3 regions of the Tatumella ptyseos genome follow, and region 1 is predicted to be linked to each of the others. Evidence: predicted binding sites of a transcription regulator. Region 1 holds the regulator's gene; each other region holds the start of a gene.
The links. Region 1 encodes PurR, which represses purine synthesis genes. Its sites were predicted from a motif close to CANGCAAACGTTTGCNTG; they were not measured.
Positions count from the first base shown of each region.

Region 2: the regulator PurR is predicted to act here: its motif matches at 6,083-6,100, upstream of purH (bifunctional phosphoribosylaminoimidazolecarboxamide formyltransferase/IMP cyclohydrolase).
Region 3: the regulator PurR is predicted to act here: its motif matches at 1,096-1,113, upstream of serA (phosphoglycerate dehydrogenase).

Region 1 covers NZ_CP130649.1:1,473,896-1,481,375, forward strand. The annotation lists gene QJR74_RS06940 (MATE family efflux transporter) at 1-1,333, opposite strand, end outside; gene QJR74_RS06945 (riboflavin synthase subunit alpha) at 1,494-2,108, shown strand; gene cfa (cyclopropane fatty acyl phospholipid synthase) at 2,152-3,300, opposite strand; gene punC (purine nucleoside transporter PunC) at 3,509-4,678, opposite strand; gene punR (DNA-binding transcriptional activator PunR) at 4,781-5,683, shown strand; gene purR (HTH-type transcriptional repressor PurR) at 5,680-6,705, opposite strand; gene QJR74_RS06970 (C40 family peptidase) at 6,905-7,480, opposite strand, start outside.
Region 2 covers NZ_CP130649.1:2,909,785-2,917,264, reverse strand. The annotation lists gene hemE (uroporphyrinogen decarboxylase) at 1-553, shown strand, start outside; gene nfi (deoxyribonuclease V) at 556-1,227, shown strand; gene QJR74_RS13775 (YjaG family protein) at 1,292-1,888, shown strand; gene hupA (nucleoid-associated protein HU-alpha) at 2,064-2,336, shown strand; gene QJR74_RS13765 (DUF1481 domain-containing protein) at 2,429-3,091, shown strand; gene purD (phosphoribosylamine--glycine ligase) at 3,120-4,400, opposite strand; gene purH (bifunctional phosphoribosylaminoimidazolecarboxamide formyltransferase/IMP cyclohydrolase) at 4,419-6,008, opposite strand; rRNA gene QJR74_RS13750 (16S ribosomal RNA) at 6,545-7,480, shown strand, end outside.
Region 3 covers NZ_CP130649.1:617,288-624,767, reverse strand. The annotation lists gene serA (phosphoglycerate dehydrogenase) at 1-991, opposite strand, end outside; gene rpiA (ribose-5-phosphate isomerase RpiA) at 1,215-1,889, opposite strand; gene QJR74_RS03065 (LysR family transcriptional regulator ArgP) at 2,040-2,942, shown strand; gene QJR74_RS03060 (oxidative stress defense protein) at 2,884-3,651, opposite strand; gene QJR74_RS03055 (LysE/ArgO family amino acid transporter) at 3,664-4,290, opposite strand; gene mscS (small-conductance mechanosensitive channel MscS) at 4,423-5,274, opposite strand; gene fbaA (class II fructose-bisphosphate aldolase) at 5,447-6,526, opposite strand; gene pgk (phosphoglycerate kinase) at 6,614-7,480, opposite strand, start outside.

The sequences.
Region 1 (7,480 bases):
TCTGTAGTGCGATAATTCGCATTACCATCAGCACGGCCGCAGAAGTTAAGCCAATAATAAACCCACACCAAAATCCAGCAGGGCCCATACGAGGCACAATGTAATCAGTAAGTCCCAGAATGTAACCACTTGGAAGGCCTAAGATCCAATACGAGACAAAGGTGATATAAAAGATTGCGCGAGTATCTTTATAGCCGCGCAATATACCGCTACCAATAACTTGTACGCTATCTGAACATTGGTAAATCGCTGCCAAAAACATGAGCTGACCTGCTAAAGCGACTACTGCTGGGTCATGATTATAAAGACGCGCAATTTCATGCCGGAAGATAACGGTGGCTATCGCCGTACAGCAAACAAAACACAACCCAACTGCTTGTGAAGTCCAAGCGGCAACTTTTGCGTCTTCAGTCGACCCTCGTCCTAATTGGTAACCCACACGGATAGTACTCGCAATCCCCATCGATAGCGGTATGACAAACATTAATGAGCTAAAATTCAGCGCGATTTGATGTCCTGCCACCTCGACCACACCCAGAGGTGAAACTAATATTGCCACCACCGCAAAAAGGGTAACTTCAAAAAATAGGGCTGAAGCAATGGGTAAGCCCAAACTGATTATGCGGCCGATAACTTGTAGATTTGGCTTCACCCAGCGATTCGTTGGTCGTATATCTTGTAAGCTGGGCGTTCTTTTAGACCAGATCCACAGGGCAAAAAACATCAACCAATAGACTGACGCCGTGGCAACACCGCAACCTACACCGCCTAGTGCCGGCATCCCGAAGTGGCCATAAATAAAGATATAGTTAATGGGGATGTTACATAGCAATCCAAGAAAGCCTACCACCATACTAGGTTTAGTCTTAGAGAGACCATCACATTGATCACGGATGACTTGAAAGAAAAGAAAGCCTGGTGCACCCCACATTAACGCGTGCAGATATCTTTCAGCGATATCGGCCATCTGTGGATCGATCCCCGACATTGCACGGATGAAAATACCGGCATTCCAAATGATGGCAATGACTAGGATGGAGAGAAAGGTGGCGAGCCAAAGCCCTTGTTGGACATGGTTACCGACTTTATCTCTTCGACCTGAGCCAGCTAAATGGGCGACAGTGGGCGTAATAGCCATTAAAATTCCCAAGGCAAAGAGTATCACTGGCAACCAAATCGAGGTTCCAATGGCAACGGCAGCCATATCAGTTGCACTGACTGAACCTGCCATAGTGGTATCAACGAAGCCCATCGCCGTTTGTGAAACTTGCGATAGAATGACGGGAATCGCTAATATGAGTAATTGTCTAGCCTCGTTAAAATATTTTTGCAATGGTTGTCCTTGATTCTAGGGTTAGTCCTTCAGCAGGCTATCATCCCTGAACTGATCAGATTCATAAAGAAGAAAAGCGTTTTTATTTTCTCATACCGCATTGGCGAGTCATGGTAGTCGCTCATTGTGTGATAATCTGGAACAAAATAAGGGGGAAGAGATGTTTACTGGTATTGTGCTGGGCACCGCTGAAATTATTGAGATAAATGAACAACCACTCTTTCGGACGCATAAGGTGTTATTTCCGGTTGAATGGCTTGATGATCTCCAAATTGGAGCATCTGTTGCACATAATGGCTGTTGTCTAACAGTCACGGCAGTAGAAGGGAACATAGTCAGTTTTGATTTAATTAAAGAAACACTTCGTGTCACCAATTTAGGCTTATTGACGGTCGGCGATCGTGTCAATATTGAACGAGCGGCAAAATTTTCAGATGAGATCGGTGGGCATTTGATGTCCGGACATATTATGGCCCAAGCCTCGGTCACGAAAATTATTCAATCAGAGTTTAACCGAGAAGTCTGGTTTGAAATTAATGATCAGAGCCTAATGAAATATGTATTACATAAAGGTTTTATCGGTATTGACGGCTGTAGTTTAACTATTGGTGATGTTACCGAACGACGTTTTTGTGTCCACCTTATTCCAGAGACCTTAGAACGGACTTTACTTTCTGAGCGTAAACTCGGTGATAACGTCAATATTGAGATTGATACACAAACACAGGCGATTGTTGATACTGTCGAAAGAGTGCTTCACAAAAATAAATTATAAAAAAAGCTCCTTAGGGAGCTTTTTTTTTGGGGCAGCAAAATTCTCAGCGAGCAACGCGTAGCCCACCATCAATCCCGCGACTGAATACCACTTGCCAGAGTTGGATATCACGTGAACGAAACGCACCCGCACAGGCATTCAAGTAATAGGAAAACATACGTTTAAAACGGGGATCGTAACGTTGAGATAATTCAGGCCATGCCGTCAGAAAGCGCTCATACCATGCCATTAACGTTTTGTCATAGTCGGGGCCGAAGTTATGCCAATCTTCCATGACAAAGTGCGGTTCACTGTATTGTGCAATATGGTTAACCGAGGGTAGGCAACCATTAGGGAAAATATATTTATCAATCCACGGGTCGACATGAAGATCAGTACGATTTGAACCGATAGTATGTAATACAAAGATACCATCTGGTTTGAGATTTCTCGCCGCCACATCGAAGTAGGTTGCATAATTTTTGGGACCTACATGCTCGAACATCCCTACAGAGACGATACGGTCAAATTGCTCGTTGAGATCACGATAATCCTGCAGCAAAATTTCAACATCTAGTCCAGTACAGCGCTGTTGAGCCATTTTTTGTTGCTCAGCAGAAATCGTCACGCCTTTGACCTTAACTTGATAATGTTTAGCGGCATATTCTGAAAGCCCGCCCCAACCACAACCAATATCTAATAAAGTCATCCCCGGTTGCAGTTGTAATTTACGGCAAATGAGATCCAACTTAGCTTCTTGAGCAGCATCAAGATCAGATGCTGACGACCAATAGCCACAAGAATATTGCATATAGGGGTCGAGCATTAATGAGAAAAGGTCATTTCCTAAATCGTAATGTTCTTTCCCAACGATCCAAGCCCGTTTCCTGGATTGGAGATTAGTGAGTCGCGCGGTAGCAATACGTAAAGTATCTTTAAAATGATGCGGGAGTTGATGATCTAATTTGTGGCGTAAAACCTTCGTGAAAAATATATCTAGGCGGTCGCATTCCCACCAACCATCCATATAACTTTCACCTAAACCTAAAGAACCTTCTTGTAAAACACGTTTAAAAAATTGTTGATTGACGACACGAATATCACCCGGTCGTGAGCCGTTAATTTGAATATCTGCACTGTCGAGTAGCTCCTGTGCAATACGAAACCAATGATCTTCTTTGAAAGTAACTTTTTCAATACATGACGTAGACATATGCGTATATCACCTGTTCAAATAACACACCACGCTTGGAAGCGGTTGCATGACTTTCTGGAGAAAGGTAAACAGCTATTCATCAGTGACTACTAATTATTTTTATGAGGTGATTGAGTAAAGTTTTGTAGGACAACAACCACCAAAATCAGTATAGGACCGACTTCGGTGGAGTTCAATAGCGAATAAATAACTAAGTAGAAATGGGTTAGCGGGGGGAGTTATCAGCGGATGACTGGTAGAAAAAACCACACAGTGCCAAAATTACAGTGGATGCCATGGCAATTACCGTAACCGTAACCACTTCTTCGATCTGTGAAGAAACCCAAAGGCTGTATAAAAAGCATAACCCGAGTTGCGTAAAGTTTTGTACTGAAGCGGCTTTGCCGCTGTGCTCAGGAAAAGCCTTTAACGCTTTCGATACCACTATCGGATAAATGGCGCCGTTGGCCATCGCCATTATGCAGAAGGGTACGAGTAAGCTAAAAAGAGTAGGTGTTAGCCATAAACCGACGATAAGTAATCCTAAAATACTGATCAAGTACGCCAATAGAAGCCAAGGTAAGAGTTGTTCACCTTGATAACGGTTAAGTAATGCACGGCAACCAAACCCACCAATCAAAAAGGTGACAGTTTGTGGAATATAGCTAAGTCCAATTTCACTCGGGCTTAGGCCCAATTGTCCCATAATAAAAGGCGATCCGGTTAACCAGGCGAAAAAGCTTGCCGAACACGCTGCATAGATAACAATGTTCCCTGTAAATTGTGGCTGTAGAAGGAGGGTCTTATAAGATAAGGACTCAACGTCAACTGCCGTGGATCGAGTAGTGGAGGGCAGTAAGTAGAGGGTTAGTCCTAATAGCACACCGCTAATTAAAGTTAATGTTGTGAAGATTGCTTGCCAATCAAAATGGGTAAGTAGCCAAGCACCAATCAGTGGAGCAAGAGCTGGTGAGAGGGCCACCAGCGGCATGATCGACGCGAACATTTTATGCGCCTTCTCTTTAGGGAAATGATCAAGCACCAAAGACTGCCAGCACACCGCTGCTGCACAAACGCCACAAGCTTGGAGAAATCTTAACGCCAATAATAGGCGAGCATCTTTCACCCATACTACCGCTAGGCAACTTAGGGTGAATATCGACAGACCATAGAGCAGTACAGTTCGGCGGCCAATTTTATCTGATAACGGCCCCCAAAATAATTGCGCACAACAGAATCCTGCCAAGAACAAACTTAAGCTGGCGCTGACCATATTCGCACTTGTCACCAGATAGTCTTGCATCGCGGTAAATGCAGGAAGATACATATCGGTTGCCAAAAAGCCGAGCATACTCAGTAAAGCGAGATAAATAAAAAAGAGTTTTGGATGTTGCATGGAGCGTCCTAGTCAAAATAATCCGAGGAGTGTAAAAGGATGCAGACTTGTTTGTAAAACGGTAATATTTGCCAACATCCTTCAAAATAATTGAAAGCAACTATGTGGTCAGAATATACCTTAATGGTAATTGATAGTGTGGCGCGCAATGGAAGTTTTTCGGGTGCGGCTCAGGAACTACATAGAGTTCCTTCTGCGATCAGTTATTCAGTAAAACAAGTAGAAGAGTGGTTAGCTGTCGATGTATTTGAGCGGCGCCATCGTGATGTGGTATTAACTCCCTCTGGTGAGCACTTTCTCGCTGAAGCGCGCAGTGTTATCAAAAAAATGAATGGCACTCGTCAACAATGTCAGCAACTTGCCAATGGTTGGAGGGGCCGTTTCTCTGTAGCCATTGATAGGATTGTGAAACAGACTCGAGTCGAACAGCTCGTCTTGGATTTCTATCGTCATTTTCCAGATGTTGAGCTTCATATTAATGATGAAGTTTTCAATGGCGTGTGGGATGCGTTAGCGGACGGACGGGTTGATATGGCGATCGGCGCAACGCAAGCTGTCCCAGTATCTGGGCGCTTCAGTGTTCGCGATATGGGTAAACTCTCTTGGCGTTGTGTCGTGGCTCACGATCATCCTTTGCGGGGAGAAACATTCATTAGGGAAGAAGACTTACGAGTATGGCCTTCCTTAGTCATTGAAGACACCTCAAGGGTTCTCCCACGTCGTGATACTTGGACATTGGATAATCAACGCCGTCTAGTTGTACCGAATTGGTCGGTAGGAATACGCTGTGTACAAAATGGTCTATGTGTTGCGATGGTGCCGTCGCACATTGCAACGCTTTACCTTAAGCAGGGGACACTTGTCGAATTACCGATTAGCTATCCAGATAGCCCTTGTTACTTGAGTTGGCGAGAGAATAGTTTTTCACCAGTGTTACAATGGATATTGGATTATCTGGGGAATACAGCCACTCTCAATCAAGAGTGGCTAGAGGCGAAGGATTAACGGCGATAATCCCTGTAAGGGCCATCAATAACAGAACGCCGTTCAACCAGTTGAGGATGAATTTCAAGACGTTGCGCCTCATCGCGTTTATTGACAATACGATCGAGTAGCATCTCAAGCGCTTTTTCGCCTAATTCAATTTTAGGTTGATGAATGGTCGTTAGGGCGGGGCTAAAATAACGCGAATTACGGATGTTATCATAACCAATGATCGAAATATCTTGAGGCACATTCAATCCCTGCTCATTGGCGGCGCAAATAGCCCCCATAGCCATTACGTCACCACCACAGAACACGGCAGTGGGGCGTTTTTTCTGTGAAAGGATCTGCTGCATGGCCAGATAACCCGATTCTGATTCGAAGTCCCCTTGTACAATCCACTCCTCGCGAGGGATAATGCCTTCATCATTTAGCGCCTTAATAAAGCCTGCTAAACGCCCCCCACCTGTGTGGCGCTCCATCTGACCAGGGATACAGCCGATATCTCGATGGCCACGATCCAATAGGTAACGGGCGGCTAAATGTCCTCCCGCAAAAGCATTATCTTCAACAGTATCGGTAAAATTGGCGTGAGAACTTCCCCAATCCATCACCACCATCGGTAATTGGCTATGCTCTTCAAGCATTTTCAACAGAGAATCAGGATACTCGGCACACATCACCATTAAACCATCGACACGTTTTTGCGCCATCATCGAGAGATAGGCCCGTTGTTTTTCAAAGTCAGTATGGGCATTAGCCAATAATAGTGTGTAACCATGTTGAAAACATTTTTTTTCAATCGCTTCAATGATCTCTGCCCAATATGGGGCTTCTACTGACGTCGATAATAAACCAATAGTCTTGGTGGTATTGACCTTTAAACTACGTGCAACAGCACTGGGCGAATAGTGAAGGGCATTAATGGCCTCCCAAACTGTTTGCTGTGTTTGTTCGGCAACGAAACGGGTTTTATTAATAACATGAGAAACAGTGGTGGTGGAAACCCCGGCGAGTTTTGCCACATCTTTTATCGTTGCCATGAGGGGAATCTCCTAGGAAAGCGTTTGCGTTTGCGCAACTTAAAATTAAGGGGGTGGATTCTAGCAGGCTAAAAGGGGTAAAACGAGCTTTTTGCGCAACGCAGCTAAATCGTTTACAAATCGTTACCTTGGAAAGTGTTTTTAGTCGGTAATAAAAAATCCCCGACAGAGCGGGGATTCGTTGGTAAGCAATTTATGGCTATCGAACCGAGTTCGGCGTCATGACTCGTCGAGCGCCAATATAATGTTTTTGCCAATACTCACCAGTGAGATCGGTAATTTGGATATCTTTGCCAGTACGAGGTGATTGAATAAACTTACCGTTGCCGACATATACTCCAACATGGTCGGCAGCCCCCCGGCGATGGATACGAAAGAACACCAGGTCACCTTTTTGAAGTGAATTTCTTTTTACTGGAGCAGCGTCACGTAAGTGATACATTTCGTTGGCCGTACGTGGAATCTTAAATTTAACTAAATCCTTATAAGCATAATAGACTAGACCGCTACAGTCGAAACCGGTATGCGGAGAAGTACCGCCCCATTGATAAGGTTTACCGAGCTGATTCATCAACTTATTCATCGCCGTCTGACGTGCTTTTTGATATTTCTGGTGGTGCGTAGCACTCATTACCATCGCCGCAGAGTGGGGTGAGGCGATACGGGTGTTATGACGAGCCAGTACTTTTTGACCTGCGTAATATTTTTTGCGAGTGAGGCGTGACTGAGCAAGTTTTGAAGATTTAGTTTTAGGCGGGGTAGAAAGCTTTTTCTT
Region 2 (7,480 bases), 1.4 Mb from region 1:
GTATGCCGAGCCAGCAGCTTTGCATTTAATGTTAGATAAAGTCGCTGAGAGCGTCACAAGTTATTTGAATGCGCAAATTAAAGCGGGTGCGCAATCAGTCATGATATTCGATACTTGGGGCGGTGTATTAACAGGTAGAGATTATTTAGAATTCTCCCTGCATTATATGCATAAAATTGTTGATGGCTTAATTCATGAAAATGAAGGACGCCGTGTTCCCGTGACATTATTTACTAAAGGTGGCGGTCAATGGTTAGAGCAAATCGCTGATACAGGTTGTGATGCGATAGGATTAGATTGGACGACACGTATCGATGAAGCCAGACAACGTGTTGGCCATCGTGTTGCATTACAAGGCAACATGGATCCTTCTATCCTTTATGCACAGCCAGCGCGTATCGAAGCTGAAGTCCAAACTATCCTTGAGCAATATGGTCAAGGTAGTGGACATGTATTCAACCTTGGTCACGGTATCCATCTCGATGTTCCCCCAGAAAATGCAGGCGTTTTTGTCGAGTCAGTTCATCGTTTATCTGCGCCGTTCCACCGTTAACGATGAGTGTTAATTTAGCCGAGTTGAAAGCCTTACAGCAGCAGTATGCGACTCAGGTTATTCGACATGACAAGGATGTCGTGTTTTGCCCGCGGTATATCGCTGGGGGAGATGTTGGCTTCGAAGCTCAGGGGACTGTGGCTCGTGCTGCGATGGTTATCTTGACGTGGCCTGAGCTTGAGCTGGTGGAGTATCGGGTTGCACGGGTACCTGTCACGTTGCCTTATATACCTGGATATCTCTCATTCAGAGAGTGTCCGGCGTTGGAAGCAGTATGGCAAATGCTCACCATTAAGCCTGACTTGTTGTTTATCGACGGTCAGGGGATTGCGCATCCTCGTGGACTCGGTGTTGCGAGTCACTTTGGCTTGATGGTCGATATCCCGACAATTGGTGTCGCTAAAAGTCGGCTCTGTGGCGAATATGCCGAGTTATCGCTCGAGCCTGGCTCGGTCTCCGACTTACGATATCAAGGGCAGACCATTGGTTCGGTTCTACGCAGCAAAGTACGCTGTAATCCGCTTTTTATTTCAGTTGGGCATCAGATCAGTACTGAATCAGCGTTGGCATGGACTCAACAGTGTTTGAGGGGCTATCGTTTGCCTGAACCTACGCGTTGGGCAGATGCCGTTGCGTCGAATAGACCAAGTTTCCAACGCTGGCTGGGTCGATAATAACACTGATAAGCACGGTGAATTACGATACACTGTGTTAGCGATTTTATAATGAGTATCCTGCATGTTACGTAACCCAATTCATTTACGCCTGGCCAAGCTCGAGAGCTGGCAGCACGTGACCTTTATGGCATGTCTGTGTGAGCGTATGTACCCTAACTATCAAATGTTTTGCCATGATACTGGTTTTGCTAATGCACAGCTTTATCGCCGCATCCTCGACCTTGTTTGGGAGACCCTATTAGTCAAAGATGCAAAGGTTAACTTTGATAGTCAGTTAGAGAAGTTTGAAGAAGCTATACCTTCCGGTGAAGATTTTGAGATTTATGGCGTTTATCCTGCGATTGACGCATGTGTTGCATTGAGCGAACTGGTTCACTCTCGTTTAAGTGGCGAAACGTTGGAACATGCGATTGCGGTAAGTGAAACCTCAGTGACTACTGTTGCTATGTTAGAAATGACCCAGAACGGTCGTGAGCTGACAGATGAGGAACTGAAAGATAACGTCGCGGTTATCGATGAGTGGGATGCACAATGGGAGATTTTCCGCTTACTGGCTGAATGCGAAGAACGAGACCTGGAGCTAATCAAAGGGCTTCGTCAAGACTTACGCGAAGACGCAATAAGTAATATCGGTGTGTTTTTTGAGCATAAAAGCTAAGAAATTTGATATCAAAGCCAAATAACCTGTACTCAAGGCTTCACAATCGCCCCCTGTCTAGTCTACATTTGAGGGGCTAATCTTGAGGCTATCAGAACGCGAAGGTAGAAAAGGGTTTATCGATTCTTTTTGCTCTCGTGACTGGCAAGCGATAAATACACTTTAAGGATAACTTATGAACAAGACTCAACTGATTGATGCGATCGCCGAAAAAGCCGATCTGTCTAAAGCCCAGGCTAAAACTGCTCTGGAATCGACTCTTTCTGCGATCACTGAGTCTCTGAAAGAAGGTGATGCGGTTCAGCTAGTAGGTTTCGGTACTTTCAAGGTTAATCACCGTGCAGAGCGTACCGGTCGTAACCCACAAACCGGTAAAGAGATCAAAATTGCTGCAGCAAATGTTCCTGCATTTGTTTCCGGTAAAGCTCTGAAAGATGCTGTGAAATAATCGCATCTTAACAGTGATAAGTTTGATCGGAAGGGGAGCTTTCCCCTTCTTGATCGGTACCGTAATCACACCTACTCAATAAAGAGATAGCTATGCGCTTGTTCTCTTATCGCACTTTACTCCTACTTCCTTTTTTCTGCTCCCTCAGTAGTTGCGCCCTTTTTCAAAAGAAACCTGAAACCCATGCAACGGGTTATCTGGCAGATCGTGGGGTGGTACGTATTTGGCAACATACTACGTCGTCAAATTATACGACGCTACAAACAGTCTTTACTCCCTTCGATGGCTCAGACGAATCAGAAGCGATTTATCATTGGGACGAAGAGTCATTGGTGAGTATTTCCAAACAGTCTCTACAAGGACCAGAGAATCGCTTTTCAGCGCGATTCAGCCGTAAAGACGGAACAACCACCTTTATGCAGCAGAAATATGCAAAATCTCGTCAGCCTTTGACCGTGAACGAGTTAGAACTCGCAAAATTCGAGGCACAACGTGTGCTGGAGGTCAGCCGAGACCTTATCAATGGTAGGGTGGCGTTACATCAGGGACGTTGGTTATCAGACCAACAAGTCGAGACCTGTGATAGGACAATAGCCCCATTTCACTCTAACGATAGAGAAAACCAGCGGTTGAGGAGTTTGTCACAACAATCGCCAGCTTATGTTGCGTGGATCGAAGCCCCAGAAGGGCAGCAAGTATTACTGATGACGACTCGTAATCTCTGTCAGCAACAGCCTAATTATTCTAAAAAATAGAGGCTAGTATGACTAGCCTCTATCCAGGTTACTTCCGATTTATCGCTCTGTGGCCAATATCATGACGATAGAAACTACCTTCCCAACTAATTTGGCGAGTCAGTTGATAGGCCTGCTGCTGCGCTTGTGCAATAGTATCACCTAACGCTGTAGCACAAAGCACTCGTCCGCCAGCTGTTGTCACATCCTCACCGGCTAACACCGTCCCTGCATGAAAGACTTTAGCGTCCGTGTTGTCAGATTGAGGAAGCCCTTTGATGACATCACCTTTGCGGTAAGTATCAGGATAACCGCCTGCGGCAATAACGACACCAAGTGCTGCACGCTCATCCCAGAGAGAGTCAACGTGGTCCAAACGTCCTGTGCTGCCCGCTAAACATAATTCAACTAGGTCAGACTGTAGGCGCATCATGATAGGTTGTGTCTCGGGGTCACCAAAACGGCAATTGAACTCAATCACCTTCGGCTGCCCGGCCGCATCAATCATCAATCCTGCATACAGGAATCCCGTATAGCGGTTGCCCTCTTGAGCCATCCCTTTTACGGTCGGCCATATAACTTGTTCCATGACCCGCTGGTGGATGTCGTCAGTCACCACTGGAGCAGGGGAGTAGGCACCCATACCACCAGTATTTGGTCCAGTGTCACCATCACCGACGCGTTTGTGGTCTTGGCTTGTTGCCATAGGGAGGACATGCTCACCATCGACCATTACGATAAAACTGGCTTCCTCACCTTCAAGGAACTCTTCAATCACGATACGATGCCCAGCATCACCGAAAGCATTACCTGCTAACATATCTTTTACTGCGGCTTCAGCTTCTTCCAAGGTCATGGCAACAATGACGCCTTTACCTGCAGCTAGGCCATCAGCCTTGATAACGATCGGTGCACATTTCTCACGAAGATAAGCTAACGCGGGCTCGATTTCAGTGAAGTTTTGGTAATCCGCGGTCGGAATTTGATGGCGCTCTAGAAAGTCCTTAGTAAACGATTTAGAGCCCTCAAGCTGTGCTGCAGCTTGCGTGGGTCCAAAAATCGTTAAACCTTCGCGTTGGAAAGCATCGACAACACCGCGAACTAAGGGAGCCTCAGGACCCACAATAGTTAAGCCAATATTTTCGCGTTGTGCAAAAGCCAATAATCCAGGGATATCTGTTACCTCAATCGCGACATTTTCTAGCGTGGGTTCGAGTGCCGTACCAGCATTACCCGGTGCCACAAAAACTTTAGTCGCTAAGGGCGATTGTGCTGCTTTCCATGCCAATGCATGTTCCCGGCCGCCGTTACCAATAATTAGAATATTCATTCTGTACTGACCTCTTCTTTAGTGGCGGAAATGACGCATGCCAGTGAAAATCATTGCAATATCATGCTCGTCTGCGGCCGCGATAACTTCTTCATCGCGAATTGAGCCGCCAGGTTGGATCACACAACGTATGCCGACTGCTGCGGCTGCATCAATCCCATCACGGAAAGGGAAGAAAGCATCTGACGCCATTGCCGAGCCGCTAACCTCTAAACCTTCGTCAGCTGCTTTAATACCCGCAATTTTTGCTGAATAGACACGGCTCATTTGGCCAGCACCGATGCCGATAGTACGATTATGCTTCGCGTAGACAATGGCATTGGATTTAACGAATTTTGCGACTTTCCAGCAGAATAACGCGTCACGTAATTCTTCTTGAGTCGGTTGACGCTTAGTGACAATCGTTAATTCACTCTCGCTTACCATTCCTAAGTCGCGGTCTTGTACTAACAAGCCACCATTAACACGCTTAAAATCATACCCATTCTGGCGCTGCTGCCATTCACCACAAGTAAGGACCCGTACATTTTGTTTTGCAGCGGTAATAGCTAAAGCTTCTTCGCTGGCACTTGGGGCGATGATGACTTCGACAAATTGGCGACTGATGATGGCTTGCGCCGTTGCAGCATCCAGTTCTCGGTTGAAGGCAATAATGCCACCGAAAGCAGAAGTCGGGTCGGTCGCATAAGCTAAGTCATAGGCTTGCAGTAAATCGCTGGCCGTGGCAACTCCACAAGGGTTAGCGTGTTTCACAATCACGCAGGCTGGCTGATCAAACTCTTTAACACACTCAAGCGCGGCATCGGTATCAGCGATATTATTATAGGAAAGCGCTTTGCCTTGGCGTTGGACAGCGGTCGCAACGGATGCTTCTGACAGCGTGTCTTCTATATAGAAAGCCGCTTGTTGATGGCTATTCTCCCCATAACGCATATCTTGTTTCTTAATAAGGCTAAGATTTAACGTTCGAGGGAATTGGCCAGACGGCGTTTTCTCTTCGCTATGATAAGCCGGTACCAAGCGCCCAAAGTAATTCGCGATCATCCCATCGTAAGCCGCGGTATGCTCGAAGGCTTTAATGGCTAGGTCGAAGCGAGTCGTTAAGCTCAAACCATGGTCGTTGTCAGCTAACTCTTTTAATAGAGGAGTATAGTCAGCACTATTAACCACTATTGCGACGTCTTTATGGTTCTTCGCTGCTGAGCGAACCATAGTAGGGCCACCGATATCGATATTTTCAACAGCGTCTTCCAGACTGCAATCTTCCTTAGCGACCGTTTTGGCAAAGGGATAGAGATTTACTACAACCATATCGATAGGTTGAATGTGGTGTTCTGCCATCACCGCATCGTCTTTATCACGGCGTCCGAGAATGCCGCCATGGATTTTGGGGTGTAGGGTTTTAACGCGCCCATCCATCATTTCTGGGAAGCCGGTATAGTCAGACACTTCTGTCACAGCTAAGCCTGCTTCTGCCAATAAACGCGCAGTACCGCCAGTTGAGAGAAGTTCAATACCGTATTCAGAAAGGCCTCGTGCAAAGTCAACAATCCCTGTTTTATCAGAGACACTAAGTAAAGCACGGCGTACAGGACGATGTTGCATAATAGAAGTAAACCTCTGGAGTTGCAGTTTGAAAGATAAAAGCATCGGCGCCTTTATAATTAACAGGGGTATATTGTAGCGAAAACGTTTGCGTGGATCTCGCGTTAAATGATTTTTTTAACCCTTTGTGAGTAAATCTGTGGATAACACAGTATAAACAGGTGTTTTGCTGTGGAATGCAGCAGTCAGTCAGATTTTATTAAAAAAGGTATTGCGCCTTTTTCTGAACTCCCTATAATGCGCATCCACTGACACGGCAAAGCGAGATGCGTAGCGCGGTGACAGGGACTGAAGCGATTCGGTCCAGGAGAAAAAATCAAAATAATGATTGACTCCTGAGGTGAAGCGAGTAATATACGCCACCTCGCGACAACGAGTTAAAACGTTGATTCGCAATGCTCTTTAACAATTTATCAGACAATCTGTGTGGGCACTCGCAGGATTGATATCACAAAAAACTTTGTAGTATCAAGTCTTGAAGAGTGACACTGAAAATTCATTTACGAATAACAGAACAATTTCTTTGAGCATCAAACTTTAAATTGAAGAGTTTGATCATGGCTCAGATTGAACGCTGGCGGCAGGCCTAACACATGCAAGTCGAACGGTAACAGAGAGTAGCTTGCTACTTTGCTGACGAGTGGCGGACGGGTGAGTAATGTCTGGGGATCTGCCTGATGGAGGGGGATAACTACTGGAAACGGTAGCTAATACCGCATAATGTCGCAAGACCAAAGCGGGGGACTTTCGGGCCTCGCACCATCGGATGAACCCAGATGGGATTAGCTAGTAGGTAGGGTAATGGCTTACCTAGGCGACGATCCCTAGCTGGTCTGAGAGGATGACCAGCCACACTGGAACTGAGACACGGTCCAGACTCCTACGGGAGGCAGCAGTGGGGAATATTGCACAATGGGCGCAAGCCTGATGCAGCCATGCCGCGTGTATGAAGAAGGCCTTCGGGTTGTAAAGTACTTTCAGTCAGGAGGAAGGGTGTGAAACTAATACTTTCATGCATTGACGTTACTGACAGAAGAAGCACCGGCTAACTCCGTGCCAGCAGCCGCGGTAATACGGAGGGTGCAAGCGTTAATCGGAATTACTGGGCGTAAAGCGCACGCAGGCGGTTTGTTAAGTCAGATGTGAAATCCCCGGGCTCAACCTGGGAACTGCATTTGAAACTGGCAAGCTTGAGTCTTGTAGAGGGGGGTAGAATTCCAGGTGTAGCGGTGAAATGCGTAGAGATCTGGAGGAATACCGGTGGCGAAGGCGGCCCCCTGGACAAAGACTGACGCTCAGGTGCGAAAGCGTGGGGAGCAAACAGGATTAGATACCCTGGTAGTCCACGCCGTAAACGATGTCGACTTGGAGGCTGTTCCCTTGAGGAGTGGCTTCCGGAGCTAACGCGTTAAGTCGACCGCCTGGGGAGTACGGCCGCAAGGTTAAAACTCAAATGAATTGACGGGGGCCCGCAC
Region 3 (7,480 bases), 860 kb from region 1:
ATACTTCTGGGAAGTTAACTGCAGAAAGGGTTGATCCATTGTCTGAGTATTTCGCTAATTTTCCAGCGACTTCAATACCGATATTCTCTTGTGCTTCTTGTGTAGAGCCGCCGATATGTGGGGTAAGAATGACATTGTCAAACTTACAGAGTGGAGACTCGAACGGATCACTGTTGGAAGCGGGTTCTACCGGGAAGACATCGATAGCTGCCCCGCCCAGATGTTTGCTTTCTAATGCTTCACAAAGCGCTGGGATATCAATAACCGTCCCGCGAGAGGCGTTAATCAATAGCGCGCCAGGTTTCATCGCTGCCAGTTGATCTTTACTTATCATATCTTGGGTATTCGCGGTTTCAGGGACGTGTAAGCTGACCACATCGCTCATCGCTAATAGTTTGTCTAAGGATTCGACTTGTGTTGCATTACCCAGCGGCAGCTTACTTTCGATATCGTAAAAGTAAACATACATGCCTAGGCTTTCAGCTAAGACACCTAATTGCATGCCGATATGGCCGTAACCGATGATACCGAGTTTCTTACCCCGTGCTTCGAAGCAGCCTTTCGCATTTTTGTTCCAGATACCACGGTGAGCTTTTGCATTAGCTTCAGGAATACCGCGCATCAGTAACAATAGTTCACCGATTACCAGTTCAGCTACTGAACGAGTGTTTGAGAACGGAGCGTTGAAAACAGGAATCCCCCGCGAGGCGGCAGCATTAAGATCAACTTGGTTAGTCCCGATACAGAAACACCCTACCGCAATCAGTTTTTCGGCTTCTGCAAAGATTTCTTCGGTGAGTTGTGTGCGAGAACGTAGGCCTACAAAGTGAGCATCACGAATCGATTCTTTAAGTTGCTCAGGACTGAGCGCGGCTTTGTGAAACTCAATATTGGTATAACCTGCTGCTTTTAGATTATCGATAGCAGATTGGTGAACACCCTCTACCAATAAAAACTTAATCTTATCTTTTTCCAGTGAAACCTTAGCCATTACCCGACCCTATAAAAGTGATTTTCGTAAAATACCCTTAGCTAACTGCCAACATAAGAAAAAAATAGGCTAAGAGCAACACCCTAGAAATTTTTAAAACGGTAAACGCAATCGTTTACCTTTACATCATTCAACGCCAAAACACTGTGTAATGTCGTAGGCTTAGCGTATTAACTCGAGGTAAAGACTGTTTGTGATATAAATCACTGTTTATGCGGGACAGCTATTTTTTACCGCCGTCATGAAAAATTTTCTTAACGCCGTTTTCATCACCAATTAATGCGATATCAGCCCCACGCTTAGCAAATAAACCAACCGTGACAACGCCGGGAAGCGCATTAATAGTAACTTCTAATTGGTTTGGATCGTCGATACGTAAATCGTAGACATCCAGGATAATGTTACCGTTATCGGTAATAATATCTTTGCGATACTCTGGCCTGCCGCCAAGTTTCACCAACTCTCTTGAAACATAAGCTTTGGCCATAGGGATGACTTCAACAGGTAAAGGGAAATGGCCTAAGCAGTCGACCCGCTTAGATTGGTCTGCGATGCAGATGAAGGTTTCAGCGACTGCCGCAATAATTTTTTCGCGGGTAAGGGCCGCACCACCGCCTTTAATCATCTGCAGGGCGGGATTAATCTCGTCCGCACCGTCGATATACAAGGAAAGGGAATCTATTTCATTGAGGTCGAAAACCGGAATACCATACGATTTTAAGCGTTCAGTCGAGGCTTCTGAACTCGATACTGTACCAATGATCTCATCTTTGCGGGTAGCTAATGCATCGATAAAATGTGCCGCGGTTGTCCCGGTGCCGACACCAACGATCGTATTGGGCTGAACATAGTCGAGTGCCGCCCAGCCCACTGCTTTTTTAAGTTCGTCCTGAGTCATGGTATGTTAAAACCTATACGAGTTTCGGTAGGCATAGTATAAAACAAGCTTATCTAAAATAGTGATTTTTCGTGGGTTGTTGTGTAGTTTTACGCATCCAATCTCAAAACCAACCATTTTTTTCTTTCAGTCAGGGACTGAGAAAACATGATTAAAAGACCCGATTACCGCAATCTCCAAGCCCTTGATACTGTTATTCGTGAACGCGGATTTGAACGGGCGGCACAAAAACTCTGTATCACGCAATCTGCGGTTTCACAGCGCGTCAAACAATTAGAAACGCAATTTGGCCAACCTCTTTTAGTCCGAACCGTTCCGCCTCGGCCTACCGAGCAAGGCCAAAAACTCCTTGCGCTTTTACACCAAGTCGAACTATTGGAGGAACAATGGTTGACCGATGAGAAAGGCGGGACCACTCCCCTTTTACTCTCTATTGCCGTCAATGCCGATAGTCTAGCGACCTGGTTGCTCCCCGCATTACGTGATGTACTCGCCGACTTGCCCGTTCGCCTTAATTTACAAGTCGAGGATGAGAGCCGTACACTTGAACGTTTACGACGTGGTGAAGTGGTTGGTGCCGTCAGTATACAGCCTCGTGCGTTACCGAGTTGTCATGTCGATACCTTGGGTGCTTTAGATTACTTATTCGTGTCTTCACCTGATTTCGCTAAGCGTTACTTCCCTCAGGGCGTCAACCGCCAGACGCTACTCAAAGCGCCTGCCGTCTCGTTTGACCATTTAGATGATATGCACCAAGCCTTCTTACAAGAAAACTTCGATTTGCCCCCAGGGAGTTTGCCATGCCATATCGTTAACTCTTCTGAAGCTTTCGTTCAATTAGCTAAACAGGGTTCCGTATGCTGCATGATCCCCCATCTACAGGTTGAGTCTGAATTAGCTGAAGGCAGTCTGATTGACCTGACCCCCGGATTATATCAACGCCGTATGCTTTACTGGCACAGATTTGCGCCAGAAAGCCGTGTAATGGGACGGGTTACCGACTCTCTGGTTGAGTATGGTCGTCGGGTGCTGCGTCAAGAGCACGAGTGTTAAGGGTAAAGACCACTTCAACATTATCAGTGAAGTCGAGTTTTTGCTGTTGGTAGGTGTCGTCTGCCGTGGTATCGGCGGAAGCGGCTTTAGCACTCATCATCCGTACCATCGGCATCGCAACATTACGCTGAGTTTGATAGTTGATGCTCCATACTGAGCCCAAGGAAGCATTAAAACCGGAAGCCAGACCTTTCGCCTTGGTAATCGCATCGTTAATTGCCGCTTGCCGTGCTTGTTGTTGATACTGTTCGGGGTGGTCAACGCCCATTGCTACTGAGCGAATGTCGTTGAGTCCCGCTGCAAGAGCACCGTCGAGTAATGTATTCAGCTTTGCAAGTTGGTGCAGGGTAACATTGACACTGCGTGATGCCTGATAACCGGTGAGTTTAGGCTTCCCATGTTGTGAATAATCATACTCAGCATGGGTGGTCACATTGGCAGCATTGATATCTTTATCCGTTATCCCTTGCTGATGTAAAAAATCGAAGTATTTTGCCACGCGACTATCAACCTGTTTTTTAGCCTGTGAGGCTTGTGCCTGGGTCGCGTTAACTTCGATGACAATGGTTGCCATATCAGGCTGAGCTTGTACTTGCCCCTGCCCTGTAGTGCTAAGATAAGGGGCATTTGGGGTGATTTCAGCTGAGGCCGACGTTATCGCTCCGAAACTCGCACCGAGTAATGCCACCGCAATAAATCTTTTCTTCATTGTTACGCTCCTTTATCTGTAATGTTGCCACATTATCACGCCTTCACTGGCCAGTCTAAACGCGAGTGACAGTAATAAGACAATGACCGTAAGAGATATTAACCTCTGAATACGCGGCTGCAAAAGCTTGGCTGAGAGCAGCGTTGATACCGAGGAAAGTAAATAGAACCAGATAATTGAAGCCGACACCGCCCCAATGACGAAGGTCACACGTTGTTCTTCTGGAATTTGGCTACCTATACTGCCCAGTAAAACGACCGTATCTAAATAGACATGGGGGTTTAGCCAGGTAACGGCGAACAGCGTTAGCAACAATTGACCTAATGACTGTGCCGCCCCGCCTTCCCCTGCGACCCGCACTGGGTGACGAAGGGTTTTTATTAATCCGTAGCTATACCAGAGTAAAAAGAGCACTCCCATCCAAGTCATGCCTAACATTAACAGCGGGTAGTGTTGTAAAAAAGCTGCCCCACCTAATACGCCCGTTGAGATCAGCAACATGTCGCTAATTACACAAAAGGTCGCAGCAAATAACGCATAGCGGCGTAACATGCCTTGACGCAGCACGATAGTATTTTGTGGACCAATAGGCAGGATCAGCGCCGCCCCTAAAGTAAAACCTTGAATAAAAACAGACATCTATAGCACCTTAGCCAAAAGAAAGGTTAATTGTGCGATGAGGAGGGCTTCGAAAGGAAATTAAAAAAAATGGGGGGCAATTAGTAAAATGAATACTCCACAGCCAGAGTGGCTGACTGCGGAGGCGAGACGTTAGCTTTCGCTGCTACGGACCAGATGGACATCCATTTGCGGGAATGGGATGCCAATTTGGTTTTTATCTAACGCACGTTTAAAGTCGGCCATCAAGTCCCAGTATACTTGTTGTAAGTCATCGCTCTTGCTCCAGCAACGTACAATAAAGTTAAGAGATGATGGTGCCATTTCATTTAAGGCGACAACGATACCTTTATCCTTGATGACACGCTTATCGGCTTCGACGACTTCACGTAACACTTTCATCGTTAAATCAATATCAGCATCGTAAGCGACACCAATAATAAATTCGTTACGACGCTCTGGTTCACGGGAATAGTTGATAATTTTGCCGGTGAAGATTGAGCCATTAGGAATCACAGCAATCTTACCGTCAGAGGTTTTCAGCGTAGTTTGGAAGATTTGTACGTTCAGTACGGTACCCGAACATCCCCCCACATCCACAAACTCCCCAACCCGAATAGGTCTAAAGGTGACTAGTAGTACCCCTGCAGCAAAGTTTGAAAGTGAATTTTGTAACGCTAAACCGACGGTAACACCGATTGCCCCCAGCACTGCAATAAAGGACGCTGTTTGCACACCGACTCGGCTGACTGCGGCGATAAGGGTGAATGCGATAATCGCATAACGAACGATCATCGAGATAAAGTCAGCGACGGTTTGATCGATATGACGCGAAAGTAAGACTTTATTAATGGTTCTTGAAACGATTTTCGCAACAGTAAATCCGATAAAAAGGATGACTAATGCTGCGGCAATATTCACTACATAACTTAATAAAAGTGACTGGTTTTTTTCAATCCAAGTCCCGGCATTATGTAAGCCGCTCACTACGTTAAGATCTTGCATTAAATTTTCCTGTCGTTAGTTCCCAATAAATAGCTGAAGAAGCATCGATGAGAGATGCCTAACTAAAAAGGGTAACTAAAAACCGGTAAATTGCCAACCTCGTCACACAACTTCAAGAATTTTACGGAGGGAGATAAAGAAAACGCCAGCTAAGCTGGCGTTTGGGAAGGGATTACAGGCGGTCGATAGCATTCAGTTCACGGAAGGCTTGCTCTAAGCGAACAACCATTGAACTTTGTGCCGCACGTAACCAGACACGTGGGTCATAGTATTTTTTGTTTGGCTTATCGTCACCTTCTGGGTTACCCAGTTGGCTCTGTAAGTAGCCTTCATTCTTTTTGTAGAACTGAAGAATACCGTCCCAGTTTGCCCATTGCGTATCGGTATCGATGTTCATTTTAATGACACCGTACTCGATAGACTCTTTAATTTCTTCGGCTGAAGAACCTGAACCGCCGTGGAAAACAAAGTTCAGGCTGTTGTGAGGAAGGTTATGCTTCTCGCTCACGTAGTCTTGAGAGTTTCTCAGAATTTTTGGCGTCAGTTGGACGTTACCTGGCTTATACACACCGTGCACGTTACCGAATGATGCTGCAATGGTGAAGTTAGGACTGATAGCGCTGAGCTTTTGGTAAGCGTAGTCCACATCTTCTGGCTGAGTGTAAAGCGCGGAGTTATCGAGGTGTGAATTATCGACACCATCTTCTTCCCCACCCGTACAGCCCAATTCGATTTCAAGCGTCATTCCCATCTTCGCCATACGCGCAAGGTATTGACCGCTGATTTCGATATTCTCTTCTAACGACTCTTCTGACAGGTCGATCATGTGAGAAGAGAACAGTGGCTTACCGGTATTTTTAAAGTGTGCTTCGCCTGCATCCAGCAATCCGTCGATCCATGGCAGTAATTTTTTCGCACAGTGGTCGGTATGAAGAATAACGGGTACACCGTATTGCTCAGCCATCAGATGGACGTGTTGCGCACCCGTGATGGCACCAAGGATAGCCGCTGCTTGTGGCTTATCTGAGGTAAAACCTTTGCCTGCTAGGAATGCTGCACCGCCGTTAGAAAACTGAACAATCACCGGCGCTTTAGCTTTGGCTGCCGCTTCTAAAACCGCATTGATTGAGTCAGTACCGATGCAGTTGACTGCTGGTAACGCGAATTTATTCTCTTTAGCTACTTGGAAAACTTTTTGTACGTCTTCACCCGTAACGACACCCGGTTTTACGAAATCAAAAATTTTAGACATAAGTGTTGTCCTGTTTCGTTGGTCGTAAGCTGAGATCATCTTTTCAGCGGTAGAAAATAGAGGAGAGATAGCCCTCCTCAAAATTTATTATTGTTTCGCACGCTCTTCTAACATTGCTACAGCTGGGAGCTTTTTGCCTTCCACAAACTCAAGGAATGCACCGCCACCCGTGGAGATGTATGAAATTTTATCTTCAATACCAAATAGGTCGATTGCCGCCAGCGTATCACCGCCACCCGCGACTGAGAACGCATCGCTATCTGCGATAGCATTAGCCACGATTTCAGTTCCTTTACGGAAGTTAGGGAACTCAAAAACGCCCACTGGACCGTTCCAGAGGATGGTTTTGGCTTCTTTTAAAATTTTGGCCATTTGCGCCGCAGTCTCGTCACCGAAATCCATAATTTCTTCGTTGTCTTGGATCTCGTTCACTTTCTTGACGGTGGCAGGAGCCGTTTCAGAGAATTCGGTCCCGACGCGTGAGTCAACGGGAACAGGGATCCCATGTTCATCACGGAGCTTTTTCGCTGCTTCAACAAAGTCTGGCTCGTACAGTGACTTACCAACGTTATTCTCGATGGCAACGAAAGTGTTGGCAATGCCGCCTCCGACGATGACGGTATCGGCAATACCGACTAAAGATTGCAGTACATCAAATTTGGTGGACACTTTAGATCCCCCTACCACTGCAACCATAGGACGAGCTGGGTTGCTCATCGCTTTGCCTAACGCTTCAAGTTCTGCTGACAGTAATGGACCCGCACAAGCAACAGGTGCAAATTTTCCTACGCCATGAGTAGAAGCTTGGGCGCGGTGAGCGGTACCGAAAGCATCCATAACAAAGACGTCACAGAGAGCGGCATATTTTTTCGCAAGGGTTTCTTCGTCTTTCTTTTCGCCTTTATTAAAGCGAACGTTTTCTAATACCACTAATTGACCGGCTTCCACATTGAC